Regions from separate parts of the Polycladomyces zharkentensis genome, predicted to be linked through region 3. Evidence: riboswitches for the same ligand, from Rfam matches in the RefSeq annotation. Region 3 holds a riboswitch; each other region holds the start of a gene.

Region 1 (4,058 bases), on a different contig from region 3:
ATTGGGTGTATCGGTTCCCAGTTTCGTGATGGCGCCGATTTTACAAAAATATTTGGGGCTGGAGTGGGAACTGCTCCCGATCGCAACCTGGGAGGGATTTGAATACAGCATCATGCCGACGATCGCGTTGGCCGTACTGCCGTTGGCGATGGTGACACGGCTGATGCGTTCCAGCATGCTGGAGGTGCTGAGCCAAGACTATATCCGAACCGCCCGGTCCAAAGGATTGTCCCCGAGCCGCGTCATCATGCGCCACACATTGCGCAACGCCATCTTGCCGGTGGTGACCATCATGGGGCCGCTGACCGCGGGCATTTTGACCGGGAGTTTCGTCATCGAGAAGATCTTCTCGATCCCCGGCATCGGGAAATACTTTGTCGACAGCGTGACCAACCGGGATTATCCGGTGATCATGGGGATCACGATCTTTTATTCCGCCTTCCTGATCCTGATGAACTTTCTCGTCGATATGATTTACAGCTGGATTGATCCACGGATCAAAGTCGGACACAAGGAGGCGAGCTGAGATGGCGATTCCGGCACAACGATTTGAACGGGTACCCAAACGGTCCCAAGAGGCGGAAACGATCAAGCGGCCCAGCGTCACCTATACCCAGGACGTCTGGCGACGGCTGAAGCAGAACAAGCTGGCGATGGCGGGGCTGGTGATCATCATACTGCTGGCGGTCATGTCGATCATTGGTCCGCATTTATCTTCCTATTCGTACTATGAGCAGGATTTGGACGGGAAAAATATGGCGCCTTCGGGCGAACACTGGTTTGGTACCGATGATTTGGGCAGGGATGTCTTTGTCCGCACCTGGTACGGTGGACGCATTTCACTGGAGATCGGACTGGCCGCCGCTTTGATCGATTTGTGCATCGGCGTATTGTACGGGGGCATCGCCGGTTATCGCGGCGGCAAGGTGGACGAAGTGATGATGCGGATCGTGGATATTTTGTGGGGATTGCCGTATCTGCTCACCGTCGTGTTGCTTCTGGTCGTGCTGGAGCCGGGTTTGGGCACGATCATCATCGCTTTGACCGCGACGGGATGGCTCAATATGGCACGGCTGGTACGGGGTCAAGTGCTGCAACTGAAACAACAGGAGTTCGTGTTGGCCGCGCGTACCCTGGGCGCCGATACCAAACGCCTCCTGTTCAAACATCTGATTCCCAATGCCATGGGACCCATCATCGTCATGCTGACGTTCACGGTACCCAATGCCATTTTCGCCGAGGCGTTTCTCAGCTTTTTGGGGTTGGGGGTGCAGGCCCCGCAAGCCAGTTGGGGTACGATGATCAACGACTCGTTGGTCGTCATTTTTTCGGAAGATTGGTGGCGGCTGTTTTTCCCCGCCTTTTTCCTCAGCTTGACGATGTTGGCATTCAACGTGTTCGGAGACGGTCTGCGTGACGCGCTCGATCCCAAGATGCGGAAGTGAGGTGGACAGACGTGGCATTGTTGGAGATTCGTGATTTGCATGTGTCGTTTCACACCTATGCGGGAGAAGTGCAGGCGGTCCGTGGTGTCAACCTGACGTTGGAAAAGGGAGAAGCATTGGCCATTGTCGGGGAATCGGGCAGCGGCAAAAGCGTCACGGCACAGGCGATCATGCGCTTGATCCCTTCGCCGCCCGGCAAGATCAAAAGCGGTGAAATCCTGTTTGACGGGAAAGATCTGTTGAAGTTGACGGAAAAAGAGATGTTCCGGGTGCGTGGCTCAGAGATCGGGATGATCTTTCAGGACCCGATGACGTCGCTCAACCCGACGATGACGGTGGGCAAGCAGATCATGGAGGGGTTGATTTGGCACCAGCGCATTTCCCCTTCAGAAGCGCGCCGACGCGCGGTGGAAATGTTGCGTTTGGTGGGCATTCCCAGCCCTGAGACGCGGATTAACAATTACCCGCACGAATTCAGCGGCGGGATGCGACAACGGGCCATGATCGCCATCGCATTGGCCTGCAATCCCAAGATTTTGATCGCGGACGAGCCGACCACGGCATTGGACGTCACGATTCAGGCGCAAATCATCGAACTGTTGAAGGAACTGCAAAAGAAAACGGACACCGCTGTCATTTTGATCACCCACGATTTGGGCGTGGTCGCGGAAATGGCGCAACGCGTGGCGGTGATGTACGGGGGCAAGGTGGTGGAGACGGGAACGGTGGAAGAGATCTTCTACCGGCCGCGTCATCCGTACACCTGGGGACTGTTGGCTTCCATGCCCCGGCTCGATTTGGACCGGAAGCAGGAGTTGAAACCGATCCCCGGGTCCCCGCCGGATTTGTTCGATCCGCCCAAGGGTTGCCCGTTTGCCGATCGTTGTCCGTACACGATGCACATTTGCAACGACGAGATACCCGAAGTGACCGAGGTTTCCCGGACGCATCGCGTCAATTGCTGGCTGGAACACCCGGATGCACCGTCCGTCACGCATGAGCCGATCATTCGCTTTTCGTCCAAGTAGACATTGACAGAAATTTCGATCCATCGTATCATAAGCTTCAAATACGAATATCAGGAAACACCTTCTTATCCAGAGCGGCGGAGGGACTGGCCCGATGAAGCCCGGCAACCACCCCGTTTACCGCGTGCATCCACGCACACGTCAAACGGCGGGGAATGGTGCCAATTCCTGCAGAACCGACAGGTTCTGAGAGATGAGAAGGGGGACGGACTGCGATGGCATGGGAGCAGACGACACCCTCTTCTGATCGAAGAGGGTGTTTCCTTTTGAAAAAGGAGAGAAAACGCGTGGTAGCCAGCGTCGATACGGTGACAAAGAAAACGGTGGCCGTGGGGCCGGTAACATTGGAATGCGGTGAAACACTTCGGGATGTGTGCATTGCGGTGGAGACAGTGGGCAGCCTGTCGGCGAACCGGGACAACGTGGTATTGGTTTGTCACGCATTGACGGGGGATGCGCATGCCGTCGGGGATGAACGGGAACCGGGCTGGTGGGACGGTTTGATCGGACCCGGTCGTTACATCGACACCAATCGGTATTTTGTCGTCACCACCAATGTACTCGGCGGCTGTAATGGCAGTACGGGTCCGTCATCCATCAATCCGGATACGGGGCGACCCTATGGTTCGGCTTTTCCTCCGGTCACCATTCGCGATATGGTCCACGTGCAGTATCGTACGCTTCAGAAAATGGGCATCGATCGGGTTCATACCGTCATCGGCGGTTCCATGGGGGGAATGCAGGTACTGGAATGGGGCATCTTATACCCTGAAGCGGTGGAGAATTTGATCCCCATCGCCACCACGGCCGCGTTGTCCCCCATGGCCATCGCCTACAACGACATCGGGCGCCAAGCCATCATGTCCGATCCGGACTGGCAGGGAGGCGATTACTATCCGGGGCCGGGGCCGAAAAAAGGGCTGGCCATCGCCCGAATGGTCGGGATGGTCACCTACCGGACGGACACATTGTTTCACCAGCGGTTCCAACGCCGTTTGCAGACCGATGTGCCGGAATGGTCCCGGGACGCGACGTTTCAGGTGGAAAGCTATCTGCGATACCAGGGAGAAAAACTGGTCAACCGGTTTGATGCCAACAGTTATTTGTGTCTGCTCAAAGCGATGGACACGCATGATGTGGGCAGGGGACGTGGCGGAATGGCGGCCGCGCTGTCGAAAATCCGCTCCCGCGTGCTGATCATCGGCATTGAGGAGGATCGGTTGTTTCAAATTGAGGAGCAACGGACATTGTTTCGGGAATTACGGGCGCAGGGAAAAGATGCGCAGCTGTGGGAATTCCGGTCCCCGTACGGCCATGATGCGTTTTTGATCGAATACGAACAGATGGGACCGGTCATCCGGCAATTTTTGGAGGGGTAGCGCCGGAGAGGTGCTGACCCCCTTTCCTTGACGCTGTTGAATGATTGGGAGTAAAATAAGGATGTTCACAAAGTTGAAACCCCTTTCTAACCACAGGGCTGCTCTTGCTGGCGGTCCGAGGGATTCGACACACTTGTCGAAACCTTTGGGAAGCGGTTTGACATCACGGCTTGATCGTACTATCAAAGTCCAATTTACAAGGGGTT
Region 2 (4,058 bases), on a different contig from region 3:
CGGTCAAACCGGGGAAATGGGCCGATTTTACCGTGTTGGACCGTACACTTTCCGACGCGGAACCGGATGAGATCCTGAAGGCGCGGGTGGTCATGACCGTGGTAAACGGAAAGGTGGCATACCGGGCGGAATAGGGATGCATGGTGGCAAAGCGTGAGATTGCTGACAAAGTGGTCTGCCATTGTGTTTTTGCGTGAGCCGTTTTCCTTTGGCAAGATCAAAGGCCGATCGTGGGAAAAGGCCACCCTTTGGAGGAACAGGTCCGATTTTCCCGTGAAGCGACTTGGCCGTCGCTACGGAGCGGAGACGGGAAAACGGAACCCGCAGACTTCGTCCACAACCTGAATTGTTCTTTTTGCCCCCGCCTTCACATAGAATAGCCGCGAGGTGATTCCATGCCGGTTCGAGCCACCAGTGAAGAAGTGAAATTGTTGGCGCGTTTGATGCGGGCGGAGGCGGAAGGGGATGGTCAGATGGCGATGTTGTTGGTCGGCAACGTCGGGGTCAACAGGGTGGTTGGCGATTGTCTGGATTTTGAGGGGCTCCGGTCGATCAGGGCGATGGTGTTCCAATCGCCCGGCGGGTTTGAAGCCGTGCAGAGGCCGTACTTCTATCAAGCGGCAAGAAGTCGTGACATTCGTCTGGCTCGCAGGGTCATCCGGGGCGAGCGATACGATCCGGCTTCCAATGCGCTGTGGTTTTTCAAACCGGTCGGTCCATGTCCCCCGCGATGGTTCAACCAGCCCCATAGCGGGAGGTACAAAAGTCATTGCTTTTACATCCCCTTACCCGCATCGTGTCCGGATGTATATTGAGAAAAGGAGGAGCACAGGTGTATTGGCCTTATTACTATCCACACGGAAACGGTTCCCTGTCGGTTCAAGGATGGGATGACGCGTCGGTAACACAGCAAAGACGGCGTGTGTATTCGGAAGACCTGCTCCACCGCAACATCGGGAAAACAGTGACGGTGTATCTTACTTTTGAAAACAATCCCCAGTGGCCTGCGAAAAAAACCACCGGCACGCTGCGCGGCGTCGGCAGGGATTTCATCGTGGTTCGCGACAGGCAAACCGGCAAGGATCACATGTTTCTCAACATCAATATCGATTATGTGGTGTTTGATGATCGGCCCGCCGCTTTGGCCGGTGAATCTTAAACGGCAAAAAAGCCGGCCCGATCAACAGGTGGAGCCGACTTGGATGAAGCGGTGTCCGTTTCCGGTACTGCCAGGGGAAACGGATTTTTTTTTGCTTACTCCAAAACGTAAGCCAGTGCATCCAACGCTTGGTCTACTGTTTCCACGGTCACTTGCGCCCTTTGGGACAGCTCTTTCAACGGATGATGCAGGCTTTCGGGGCGAACCAAAATGAGCGGTTTTCCCATCTGGATGGCCATGGCCGCGTCCATCGCCGTGTTCCATTGCCGGTATTTCTCACCAAACAGCGCAATCACCACATCCGCTTTCTGCATCCAGATTCGTGTCCGCAGATTGTTCAGTTCGGACGCAGCATGATCGCGGTATACCGCGTTGGGCTGTTTTCCTTTGATGAGTTCGCCGATCGCGTCTGAGCGGTCATGATCTTCCTGCGGCCCTTTAAAGATGATCGGCAGGCCGCGCTCTTCCGCTTTTTTTCGCAATTGTTCGCGCCAATCGTCATGAATTTGCCCCGCGAGATAAACCAGCAGTTCCAATTTCCATCTCCTCCTTTTGAGGTCGTGTCTTGATTCCTATCGTGTGCATCGCTTCCCCTGTGCCCAGCAAATCAAGGCGATTTGAAACTGTGGGCGCAGCATGCGGCCCACCTGATGATGGCCGGACACACCCATGATGCCTTGGGGCAGATCCTCTTCCATTGTATCAAAAAGCGACAAACATGCAGTGGACGGCTTCGGTGCGCTTGGGGTTTTCTCACAGATAGGCAGTTCCTATTAAAAAAATTTTTTTGAAAACGGGTTGACAATAGCGACAAATCGGAGTATCATGACAACAAATCAGTTTAGTTTACTAATCTGAGTGGTTAACTCGGTTTTGGCAATATACCTGCTTTCCCATCCAGAGAGGTGGAGGGACTCGGCCCTGTGAAGCCTCGGCAACCAGTTTCGACCCTCGGGGCGGAACCCGGTGCCAATTCCGGAGAGAACCGCGGGTTCTCGAAGATGGGGAGAAAAAAGGCGTTATCGAGAAAAAACCGCCCCTTTTCTCCCGTCGGGAAAAGGGGTTTTTTCATCAAAGGGGGAGCGATCATGGCGCAACAGCAACAATGGAAATGGGCGAAAGATATCGATCGTCTGAACGAAGTGGAAAAACTGAAACTGGAAAAAGACGGTTTGGATGTCATTCCCGATATCGAGAAATACGCCCAAACCGGGTTTGAGTCAATACCCGAAGAGGAATTTGCCCGCTTCAAATGGGCGGGATTGTACCTGCAACGACCCAAATCTGACGGTTATTTCATGATGCGGGTGCGGATTCCGACGGGCGTGCTGAACTCTCGGCAAGTGCGCGTGCTGGCCGAAGTTGCCCGCGATTACGGCCGGGGTCTCATCGATGTGACCACACGGCAGGCGGTGCAGTATCACTGGCTTCGGATTGAGAATATCCCGGATATTTTCCGCCGGTTGAACGAAGTGGGTTTGTACTCTTACGAGGCATGTGGAGACTGTCCGCGCAATATTGTCGGTAACCCGTTGGCGGGAATCGATCCGTATGAGCTGATCGATACGCGTCCGATCGTTTCCGAACTGGAGAAGACTTTCTTGCTGAACAAGGAATTTTCCAATTTGCCCAGGAAATACAAAATTTCCGTATCCGCCAACATTCACAATGCGGGGCACGCACAAATCAACGATGTCGCCTTCACGCCTGCGATCAAGGAGATCGACGGAGAACGGGTAGTCGGATTCCACGTGTGGGTGGGCGGCGGATTGTCCAACCGGCCGCATCTGGCGCAGCAGTTGGATCTGTTTGTGCGCCCGGAACAAGTGGTGGATGTGGCGGTCGGAATCACCAAAGTGTTCCGGGATTACGGTTACCGTGAAAAACGGCATCGTGCCCGTCTGAAGTTCCTGGTTGCCGACTGGGGACCGGAGAAATTTTTGCAAGTGTTGACCGAACTGATCGGCCCTTATCCCTCCCGCGGGGAAGATCAGTTGAAGGAGTGGAACGGCGGGTATTTCACGGGTGTGCATCCGCAAAAACAGGAAGGGCTTTGCTACGTGGGACTCAATATTCCCGTCGGCCGGACGTCCGCAGAAGAGTTTTTCCAACTGGCCGATCTTGCGGACAAATACGGCTCGGGTTCCGTGCGCACGGTAAACACGCAAAACGTGATCATCCCCGACGTACCGCGGGACCGGGTGGACGATCTGTTGAAAGAACCGTTGCTGGAGCGGCTGACACCCTATCCGAAAACATTTGTCGGACATGCCGTTTCCTGCACCGGTAACGAATTCTGCAACTTGGCGTTGACCGAAACCAAGAAGTTGATGCACCGGACGGTGGAGTATCTGGATTCCCGCATTGACCTCGACGTGCCGATCCGCCTGCATGTGAACGGTTGTCCCAACTCCTGCGGCCAGCAACAAATCGCCGATATCGGGCTGTTGGGCGGCAAACTGAAAACTTCGGCAGGCATGGTGGAGGCATACACCGTGTCGGTTGGCGGACATCTGAACGGGAAAGGCCGTTTCAACACCCAGCTCAAGGGGCGTGTGGAAGCAAATGATGTTCCGCGCGTGTTGGAATCGTTGGTGCTCTTTTACAAAAATGAACGGCAACCCGGTGAATCGTTTTCCGAATTCGTGGACCGCGTAGGGGTGGCCGCATTCCAGGAGCGACTGGACGAAGCACTGGCCAAGGCGGGAACGCAATGAGTGTTCATAAGACGAATCATCGGAAGGATCGTCAGGAACCCTCCCTGTTTCTGTACCGGTTGTCGGTTGTGACGGAAGAAGGGGAAACGCATACGATTGTGATCCTGGCGGAAGACGACGAAACGGCCTTTAGCACGGCGGAAAAAGAATGGGAACGTCATTTTCTCGTTCCACCCAAGGTG
Region 3 (4,058 bases):
GTCGGGAATGGTGATTTTGCCGGCCAAGCCGTTCAATGTTTTTTCCAGGCCCGGGTTGGCGCGCAACACTGCTTGACGCACTACCGGCGCCGCGTCGTAAGGAGGAAAATATTTCATGTCGTCCTCGAGAATCTTCAAGTTCATCTGCTTGATCCGCGGATCGGTGGTGAAAGCGGTGATCACGTCGACATTCCCGTTGGCAACCGCTTTGTACATCAGATCCTCATTCAGCGTCACCTTTTTGCCGAAGGACAGACCGTACATTTTGGTCATACCGTCATACCCGTCTTTGCGCTCGAAAAAAGTGGCCGGTGCACCGAAGGAGAGTTGGGGGGCCAACCGTTTCAGGTCGCTTACTTTGGTGATGTGCAGTTGTTTTGCTTTGTCCGCCCGCAGCGCCAAGGCATACGTGTTGTAAAAGCCCAACGGTTTCAGCCAGATGCTGCCGAATTGGGTTTCGTAACCTGATTTGGTTTGCCGGTAGATATACTGGGGAGTCATTCCCGGCTTGTAAGGCTTTTTGAGGATCGCCTGGTAGCCAGTGCCGGTATACTCTACAATCGCGTCGATTTCCCCTTGCTTGAGGGCTTGGACCAGGATCGCTTCCGTGCCCAAACCTTCGCGTACTTGTACGTTCATATCGGTGTGGGCTTTCAAATATTCGCCCAAGATGTGGGCCAAGATCCATTGCTCCGTCCAGTTTTTCCCCGAGATGACGATTTCGCCGGGTTCGGCGGTCTTCCCGTCCTTGCAGGCGGTGAGACTGATCAACAGAATGAGACAAATGGATAACAGCCAACTTCTTTTGAACATCCAATCCCCTCCATAGATACTACCTTTCAAAACGTTCCCTTTATCCGACGGGGATAAACGGCTTTTTTTCAACTATGCTTGTAAATTTTTTCCGAACAAGCGAAAAGATGCTTTTCATAAGTCCTCATTTTTCTTGTTTTATGCGATAATAGAAAGCAAATCCGACTGGAACGGATCACATGGGAAGGAGAACTTTGATGGGGAAAAAGAACCGAACGAAGAAAAAGCAGACCGTGTCATATCAGGCAAAAAGGAAGAAAAAGGACATGCGGATGTTGACGATGGTAACGGTGGGACTGGTTGTGCTGATATTGGCCATCTTCGGCATTGCGCAACTGGCCGCTGACGGTCAAAAAGAGGAGATCAACCGGTTGGCGCAGGGTCAACCCGTCCTGGGCGATCCGAAAGCACCGGTGACACTGATCGAGTTCGGGGATTTCAAGTGCCCGGTGTGCAAACGGTTTGAGGAGACCGTCTTTCCTTTGCTGAAAAAGGAATATATCGACACCGGCAAGGTAAAAATGGCCTTTCTCAACATGCAGTTCATCGGGCCGGATTCCGTGACGGCCGGCATTGCGGGTGAGTCGATTTACCGTCAAAATCCACAGGCGTTCTGGCAGTTCTATGACGCGATCTACCGGAATCAACAGGACGAATATGTCATCTGGGCCACGCCGGAGTTTCTGGTGCAATTGGCCAAGCAGCACGTTTCCGGTATTGACGTGAAACGTCTGGAACAGGACATCCGCACCCGGAAATACGAGGCCGATGTACAGCGGGATATGGACAGCGGAAAGAAACTGGGCATCAATTCGGTTCCGACGATCTACGTCAACGGGAAAAAAGTGGACAATCCGCTGGACTACAATCAATTGAAACAAGCGTTGGATCAAGCGCTTCAGGAATCGGGCAAGAAAGGATAATCCGGTATGATGGGGTGGATTCGGCAATACGGAATGTATTTCGCATGGGTGGTGTCATTGGTTGCGACGGGGGGCAGTTTGTATTTCAGCGAGATCGCGATGTTTGAACCGTGCAAGTTGTGCTGGTTCCAGCGGATTTTTATGTATCCGTTGACGGTGTTGCTGGGAATCGCCAGTTATCGGGATGACCGGGGGATCATTTCCTACACGCTTCCGCTCAGTGTGATCGGCGGTTCCATTTCGCTTTATCATTATCTGCTGCAAAAGGTACCGGCGATGAAGTCGTTCACTCCCTGCACGCGCGGGGTGCCGTGCACGGGCGAATACATCAACTGGTTCGGATTTGTCACCATTCCCTTTTTGGCACTGACGGCGTTTGTATTGATCACTTGGTTCCTGATGGCGGCCCGGAAGGGAGCAACGGACGAGGCTGTTGAAACGGTGACGGAACGGGATGCATAACGGTTGCGATCGGTTGACCGTTGCTCAGGCGGTGGCAACGATCTGCCGGCGGCAGAACGGGACGAAGGAGCGTGTGGGCACCTGAGAAGTAAAAACGGGCGGCCCGGTCGGACAAACACGGAGAAAAGTTTCTTTCAAAGCGCATATAGTATGGTGAAAGAGAGGATGGAGGAGGGTGTGTCTGGTTAGTCAGGGAGGCATCCTTTCCGGGTTGACGGCAGAACGAAGCGTCGGAGGAACCCCATTGCGAGCATCCCTGAGCGAAGCGCACTTGGCTTGGTTCTTTCGCCCAACGGTTCGAAGCGGACATGATCCGTTTTTCGGGAGGTTCTGGGGAGAAAGCCGGGAAAACAATGCGGACCATATGGACCAGACACGCTCGAGTCGGAGCGGGAGGAAAAAGGTTCACCCGAATCAAAGATCTGAAATCAATTGACAGGTGCCCCGTTCTTTTTGTATATTTATCTCCAAATCCTTTTCGTTCGTCTGTTCCGAAAAAATCACATAATCCGATTAGCGGAACTCTTATCCAGAGTGGCGGAGGGACTGGCCCGATGAAGCCCGGCAACCTATTTGAGAGGGATTGCCTTTCAAATGTGGTGCCAATTCCTGCAGAGGGTATCTCTGGGAGATGAGAGTTTGCGCGTTTACGACGCCAACCTTTCATCCGATCAGAGATGAAAGGTTTTTTATTTGATGGAAGGAAAGAGGATGATGGCCATGGGTATTCAACCGTTGGCAGAACGGATGAGAGAAAAAATCCTGATTCTGGACGGCGCGATGGGAACGATGCTGCAAAATGCCCGTTTGACGGCGGAGGATTTTGGTGGTGAAGAGTATGAGGGATGTAACGAAATACTCAACCTGACACGCCCCGACCTGATCCAATCCATTCATGAAGCGTATCTGGAAGCGGGAGCAGACATTGTGGAGACCAACACGTTCGGTGCCACGTCGGTGGTGCTGGCCGAGTACGGACTGGAAAACCGTGTGGAAGAGATCAACCGCGCAGCGGTGGCCTGCGCCCGCAAAGCCGTTGACAAATGGAAGCGGGACGGTTCTCCCCGGTATGTGGCCGGGGCGATGGGACCGACAACCAAGACGCTCTCGGTGACGGGCGGTGTCACGTTCGACCAACTGGTGGATGCGTATTACGAACAGGCGCGTGCACTGTTGTTGGGCGGCGTGGATGCGTTGCTGCTGGAGACATCCCAGGACACGCTGAATGTGAAAGCGGGCGGAATCGGAATCCGGCGGGCATTTGCGGAGTTGGGAACCGAAGTGCCGATTCTGATTTCCGGCACGATCGAACCGATGGGCACGATGTTGGCCGGGCAAAATGTGGAGGCCTTTTACGTGTCCATCTCCCATCTCCGCCCCTTGTCCGTGGGGTTGAACTGTGCGACCGGCCCGGAATTTATGCGTGACCACTTGCGGACGCTGGCTTCGATGGCCGGTTGTGGGGTAAGCTGTTATCCCAACGCCGGTCTTCCGGACGAAGAGGGAAGGTATCATGAAACGCCGGAGGGACTGGCCGCCAAGTTGGCTGCCTTTGCCGAAGCCGGGTGGCTCAATATGGCGGGCGGATGTTGCGGTACGACACCGGATCACATCCGTGCGCTGGCGGAGGCGCTGAAGGACAAACGCCCCCGTCCCGTACCGGAACGGCGCATCCCGGCGGTATCCGGCATCGAACCCGTTTATGTGGAAGCGGACAATCGACCGATTCTCGTCGGTGAGCGGACCAACGTGATCGGGTCGCGCAAATTCCGAAACCTGATCCAGGAAGGGGAATATGAAGCCGCTGCGGAAATCGCCCGAAAACAGGTGAAAAACGGCGCTCAGGTGATTGACGTGTGC
Region 4 (4,058 bases), on a different contig from region 3:
GGCGATGCCGTCGACAGTATAGAGAGGAGTAATAACATGAAAGTGTTGGTTACGGGAGGAGCAGGGTTCATCGGGTCCCACATCGTGGATCTTTTGTTGGAACGCGGTGATGACGTCATCGTGGTGGATAATCTCAGCACGGGACAGGAAACGCATCTCAGACCCGAAGTGACATTTTACCGTATGGACATCACCGATCATCGTTTGTCTGACGTTGTCGCCGAAACGCGACCCGAAGTGGTGATTCATCAGGCCGCACAGATCGACGTACCCACGTCCGTACAGGATCCGTTGCACGATGCCAGGACCAACATCATCGGGACGCTCAATTTGCTGGAAGCGTGCCGTAATGCCGGTGTGCGCAAGGTAGTGTACGCCTCATCTGCGGCCGTGTACGGGAATCCCGAATATTTGCCGATCGACGAGAAGCATCCGGTTGCACCGCTTTCCGGTTACGGTATTTCCAAACATACACCGGAACATTATTTGCAAGTGTATGCCCAGCTGCACGGGTTGGCTTACACAGTGCTTCGATACGCCAACGTTTACGGCATCCGTCAAGATCCCCGCGGGGAAGGCGGCGTCATCTCCATTTTCATCGAAAAGGTACTCAAAGGTGAACCGATCACAGTTTTCGGTGATGGCGAACAGACACGCGATTACATTTACGTGGAGGATGTGGCGCGCGCCAATGTGGCGGCGCTGATCAACGGGGACGGACAGATTTTGAATATCGGAACCGGTCAAAAGACGTCCATCAATGAGCTGATCGCCCTGTTTGAGGAAGTGAGTGGACAAAAAATGGAAATCCATCATGCGCCAGACCGTCCGGGAGATATTAAGCATAGTTACTTCGACAACCGGCGTGCGATGGAGATGCTGAACTGGCGCCCGGAGACGGAGCTTTCCGTGGGCTTGCGGAAAACATTGAGCTATTATCGCGAACGGATTACCGGATGATTGAAATATGGCCGTAAAAAACGTGAAACGTTTTTGTAACAAAACACGTCTCATTATATAGAAGGATCTCGTGATTCCTCCATCCTGCGGAGTTTTTCAACTGTTGTCACCGAACGGCAAACACAGTATACTGGTTACGAGTTATCTGGAGTACGGAACGGTCAAACCACGAAGCAGACAGGTTCGCAGGTGTGGGCCGCCGGATGAGCGGCTCGATTCGGGAAGGATTTGTGGCAATTATATTAAGCAGGAGTGGTTTGCGGATGCGATCGAAAGCAGTGTTTGAAGGGGACGCGCACTTGTACTCGGAAGGCGTTTACCAACCGCCTTCGGGCTGGTACCCGATTGCCAAACGGGTATTTGAAATCATTTTTTCCGTTACTTTCTTGATTCTGACCTTGCCGGTATTGGTGTTGACCGCGATTGCGATCAAATTGGAATCAAAAGGTCCCGTCTTCTACAAACAGGAACGCGTCGGCTTGCACGGGAAACCCTTCTATATCGTCAAACTGCGCTCCATGCGGGTGGACGCGGAGAAAAACGGTCCGCAATGGGCATCCAAAAACGATCCCCGAGTGACCCGCGTAGGACGGTTTATCCGCAAGACGCGGATCGATGAAATTCCGCAGCTGATCAGTGTCTTGAAAGGGGACATGAGTTTGATCGGCCCGCGGCCGGAAAGACCGATGTTCACCGAGAAATTTGCCGCAGAGATTCCCGGATTCAAAAATCGCCTGTTGGTGAAACCGGGTTTGACCGGATGGGCACAGGTGAACGGTGGTTATGACATGACACCGAAAGAGAAATTCGAATTGGATATGTACTACATCAAACGGCAATCGTTCGCGCTGGATATGCGCATTCTGCTGCGTACGGTATGGGTGGTGCTGACCGGTAACGGTGCCCGTTGATTCGCTGTGCCAAGACAAAACGGATTGCCCCGAGGGTAATCCGTTTTTTCCCGTTTCTGTTCATTTGTATCACAAGCTTTCCCGACACATGAAGCTCCGGCTGTGGCAATCCCCCATTAAAAGGTCAGCCGAAGGGCCATATACAGGAGAAGCCAAAACGGGAGGCTTAAACCGGTCGCATTGATCAGGCCGATCCAAAACGATTTGCCGACAACCGTGCTCATGTCGGGCACCTCCGTTGTTCGTGTCCTTGATTGTCTTTATTATACGCGAATGTCCGTCGCCGTAGTGGGTTTTTGGCCATTTGTAAACGAAATGTAATCTCATGGTAATCTACCGTCATCATTCATCAAAAAAATTTGTATATTATGGGAAAGAAGAATGTCGTTGACATCGCGAACGTTGTCGTGGTAGGATGTAATCTGACAACTTGATACGACGATGTTGCGCGCTCTTATCAAGAGAGGTGGAGGGACTGGCCCGATGAAACCCGGCAACCGTCCGCGGTATGCACGCGGAAATGGTGCCAATTCCTGCAGAGCCCATCGGTTCTGGCAGATGAGAGAGGCGATTTTATGATAAATAAGATCCCTTTCTGCTCTGGCAGAAAGGGATCTTTTCTTACAGACAGGTGGTGAACGCGATGATTGTACTCGACCAAGTGAACAAAGTGTACCCTTCCTCGAAAGGCGAGGATGTGGTCGCGTTACAGGATATCAATCTCCGCATCGAACGCGGAGAAATTTTCGGGATCGTCGGTCACAGCGGAGCGGGGAAAAGCACATTGCTTCGACTGCTCAACGGATTGGAAAAACCCACTTCGGGCAGTGTCACGGTGGATGGCATTTCCATTTCCGAAAGCAGCGAGCGGGAGTTGCGCGAAGCGCGAAAGAAAATCGGCATGATTTTTCAGCATTTCCACTTGCTATGGTCCCGCACCGTGTGGGAAAATGTGGCCTTCCCCTTGGAGCTGGCGGGCAAATCGAAAAAGGAAATCCGGGAAAAAGTGGATGCCTTGCTGGAACGGGTGGGTCTTGCCCATCGGGCAAACGCGTATCCCGCCCAACTGTCCGGGGGACAGAAACAGCGTGTCGGCATCGCACGGGCGTTGGCCAATGATCCGAGCGTCTTGCTTTGTGATGAGGCGACATCGGCACTGGACCCGGAGACGACAGCTTCCATTTTGCAATTGTTGAAGGAGATCCACCGGGACACCGGCATTACGATGGTGATCATCACGCATGAAATGAGTGTGGTCAAACGGCTGTGCCACCGCATGGCCGTCATGGAAGCCGGAAAAGTGGTGGAACTGGGTGAGGTGGATACGCTGTTCCGGCAACCGAAACACCCGGTTACCCGACAATTCGTACAGTCCTATCACACTGAAGAACTGGAAGCTTCAAAAGAGCATGCCGCTTTGATCCAGGTGCGGTCAAATGATTTGGATCGCATCTGGTCCCGCTTGGCCGATTGGGTAAAACGAGGCGTGACAGTGACGATCTTGCCTGACCATGAGGAAAACGACGGAACGATCACCTTGCGGGTGAGCGGAGAAGGGGACCAAGTCCGGGATGCAGTGGAGGCGATCCGGGAATTTGAGGGCAGTTCGGAGGTGATCCCGTATGTTTGATCAACTGGACACCACCCTTTTGTGGCAAGCGACCGGGGAAACGCTGTACATGGTGGCCATCTCCACGTTTTTCTCGGCCGTGATCGGCATTCCGTTGGGGGTGCTCCTCGTGATCACGGATAAGGGACACCTGTGGGAAAACGTTGTGATCCAGCGGATCTTGGGCCTGATCGTCAACCTGTTCCGGGCGGTGCCGTTCATTGTACTGGTTCTCTTTCTGTTCCCGCTGTCCAAGCTGTTGGTCGGCACCACGCTTGGTCCGACGGCGGCCACGATTCCTCTGATCGCGGGAGCGGCCCCCTTCTACGCCCGAATGGTGGAAACCGCCATCCGGGAGATCGACCGGGGAGTGATTGAAGCCGCCCAAGCGATGGGGGCTACCCGGATGCAGATCGTCCGCATGGTGCTCCTGCCGGAAGCCAAACCGGCAATCATCTCCGGGTTGACCGTCACCTGTGTGGCCCTGATCAGCTTCTCGGCGATGGCGGGCATCGTGGGTGGCGGCGGATTGGGTGACGCGGCATACCGCTTTGGGTTCCAATCGTTCAACGATCAGA

The links. A riboswitch is a leader RNA that binds a small molecule or an ion and turns the genes downstream of it on or off. The one in region 3 is predicted to bind S-adenosylmethionine.
Region 1: linked by a shared signal. The riboswitch ahead of metX (homoserine O-acetyltransferase MetX) and the one ahead of metH (methionine synthase) in region 3 are both predicted to bind S-adenosylmethionine.
Region 2: linked by a shared signal. The riboswitch ahead of JQC72_RS04895 (nitrite/sulfite reductase) and the one ahead of metH (methionine synthase) in region 3 are both predicted to bind S-adenosylmethionine.
Region 4: linked by a shared signal. The riboswitch ahead of JQC72_RS00545 (methionine ABC transporter ATP-binding protein) and the one ahead of metH (methionine synthase) in region 3 are both predicted to bind S-adenosylmethionine.

The regions. Positions count from the first base shown of each region.
Region 1 is NZ_JAFHAP010000006.1:152,716-156,773, forward strand. Features, by position in the region: gene JQC72_RS06175 (ABC transporter permease) at 1-526, shown strand, start outside; gene JQC72_RS06180 (ABC transporter permease) at 528-1,445, shown strand; gene JQC72_RS06185 (ABC transporter ATP-binding protein) at 1,457-2,473, shown strand; SAM riboswitch class I at 2,536-2,673, shown strand; gene metX (homoserine O-acetyltransferase MetX) at 2,689-3,852, shown strand.
Region 2 is NZ_JAFHAP010000005.1:81,242-85,299, forward strand. Features, by position in the region: gene JQC72_RS04875 (amidohydrolase) at 1-134, shown strand, start outside; gene JQC72_RS04880 (cell wall hydrolase) at 396-815, shown strand; gene JQC72_RS04885 (spore coat protein GerQ) at 833-1,159, shown strand; gene JQC72_RS04890 (YtoQ family protein) at 1,255-1,695, opposite strand; SAM riboswitch class I at 2,050-2,167, shown strand; gene JQC72_RS04895 (nitrite/sulfite reductase) at 2,248-3,876, shown strand; gene JQC72_RS04900 (DUF3906 family protein) at 3,873-4,058, shown strand, end outside.
Region 3 is NZ_JAFHAP010000011.1:87,430-91,487, forward strand. Features, by position in the region: gene JQC72_RS12590 (glycine betaine ABC transporter substrate-binding protein) at 1-813, opposite strand, end outside; gene JQC72_RS12595 (DsbA family protein) at 1,011-1,736, shown strand; gene JQC72_RS12600 (disulfide oxidoreductase) at 1,746-2,198, shown strand; SAM riboswitch class I at 2,721-2,836, shown strand; gene metH (methionine synthase) at 2,919-4,058, shown strand, end outside.
Region 4 is NZ_JAFHAP010000001.1:119,710-123,767, reverse strand. Features, by position in the region: gene JQC72_RS00555 (SDR family oxidoreductase) at 37-960, shown strand; gene JQC72_RS00550 (sugar transferase) at 1,224-1,871, shown strand; SAM riboswitch class I at 2,323-2,436, shown strand; gene JQC72_RS00545 (methionine ABC transporter ATP-binding protein) at 2,515-3,501, shown strand; gene JQC72_RS00540 (methionine ABC transporter permease) at 3,494-4,058, shown strand, end outside.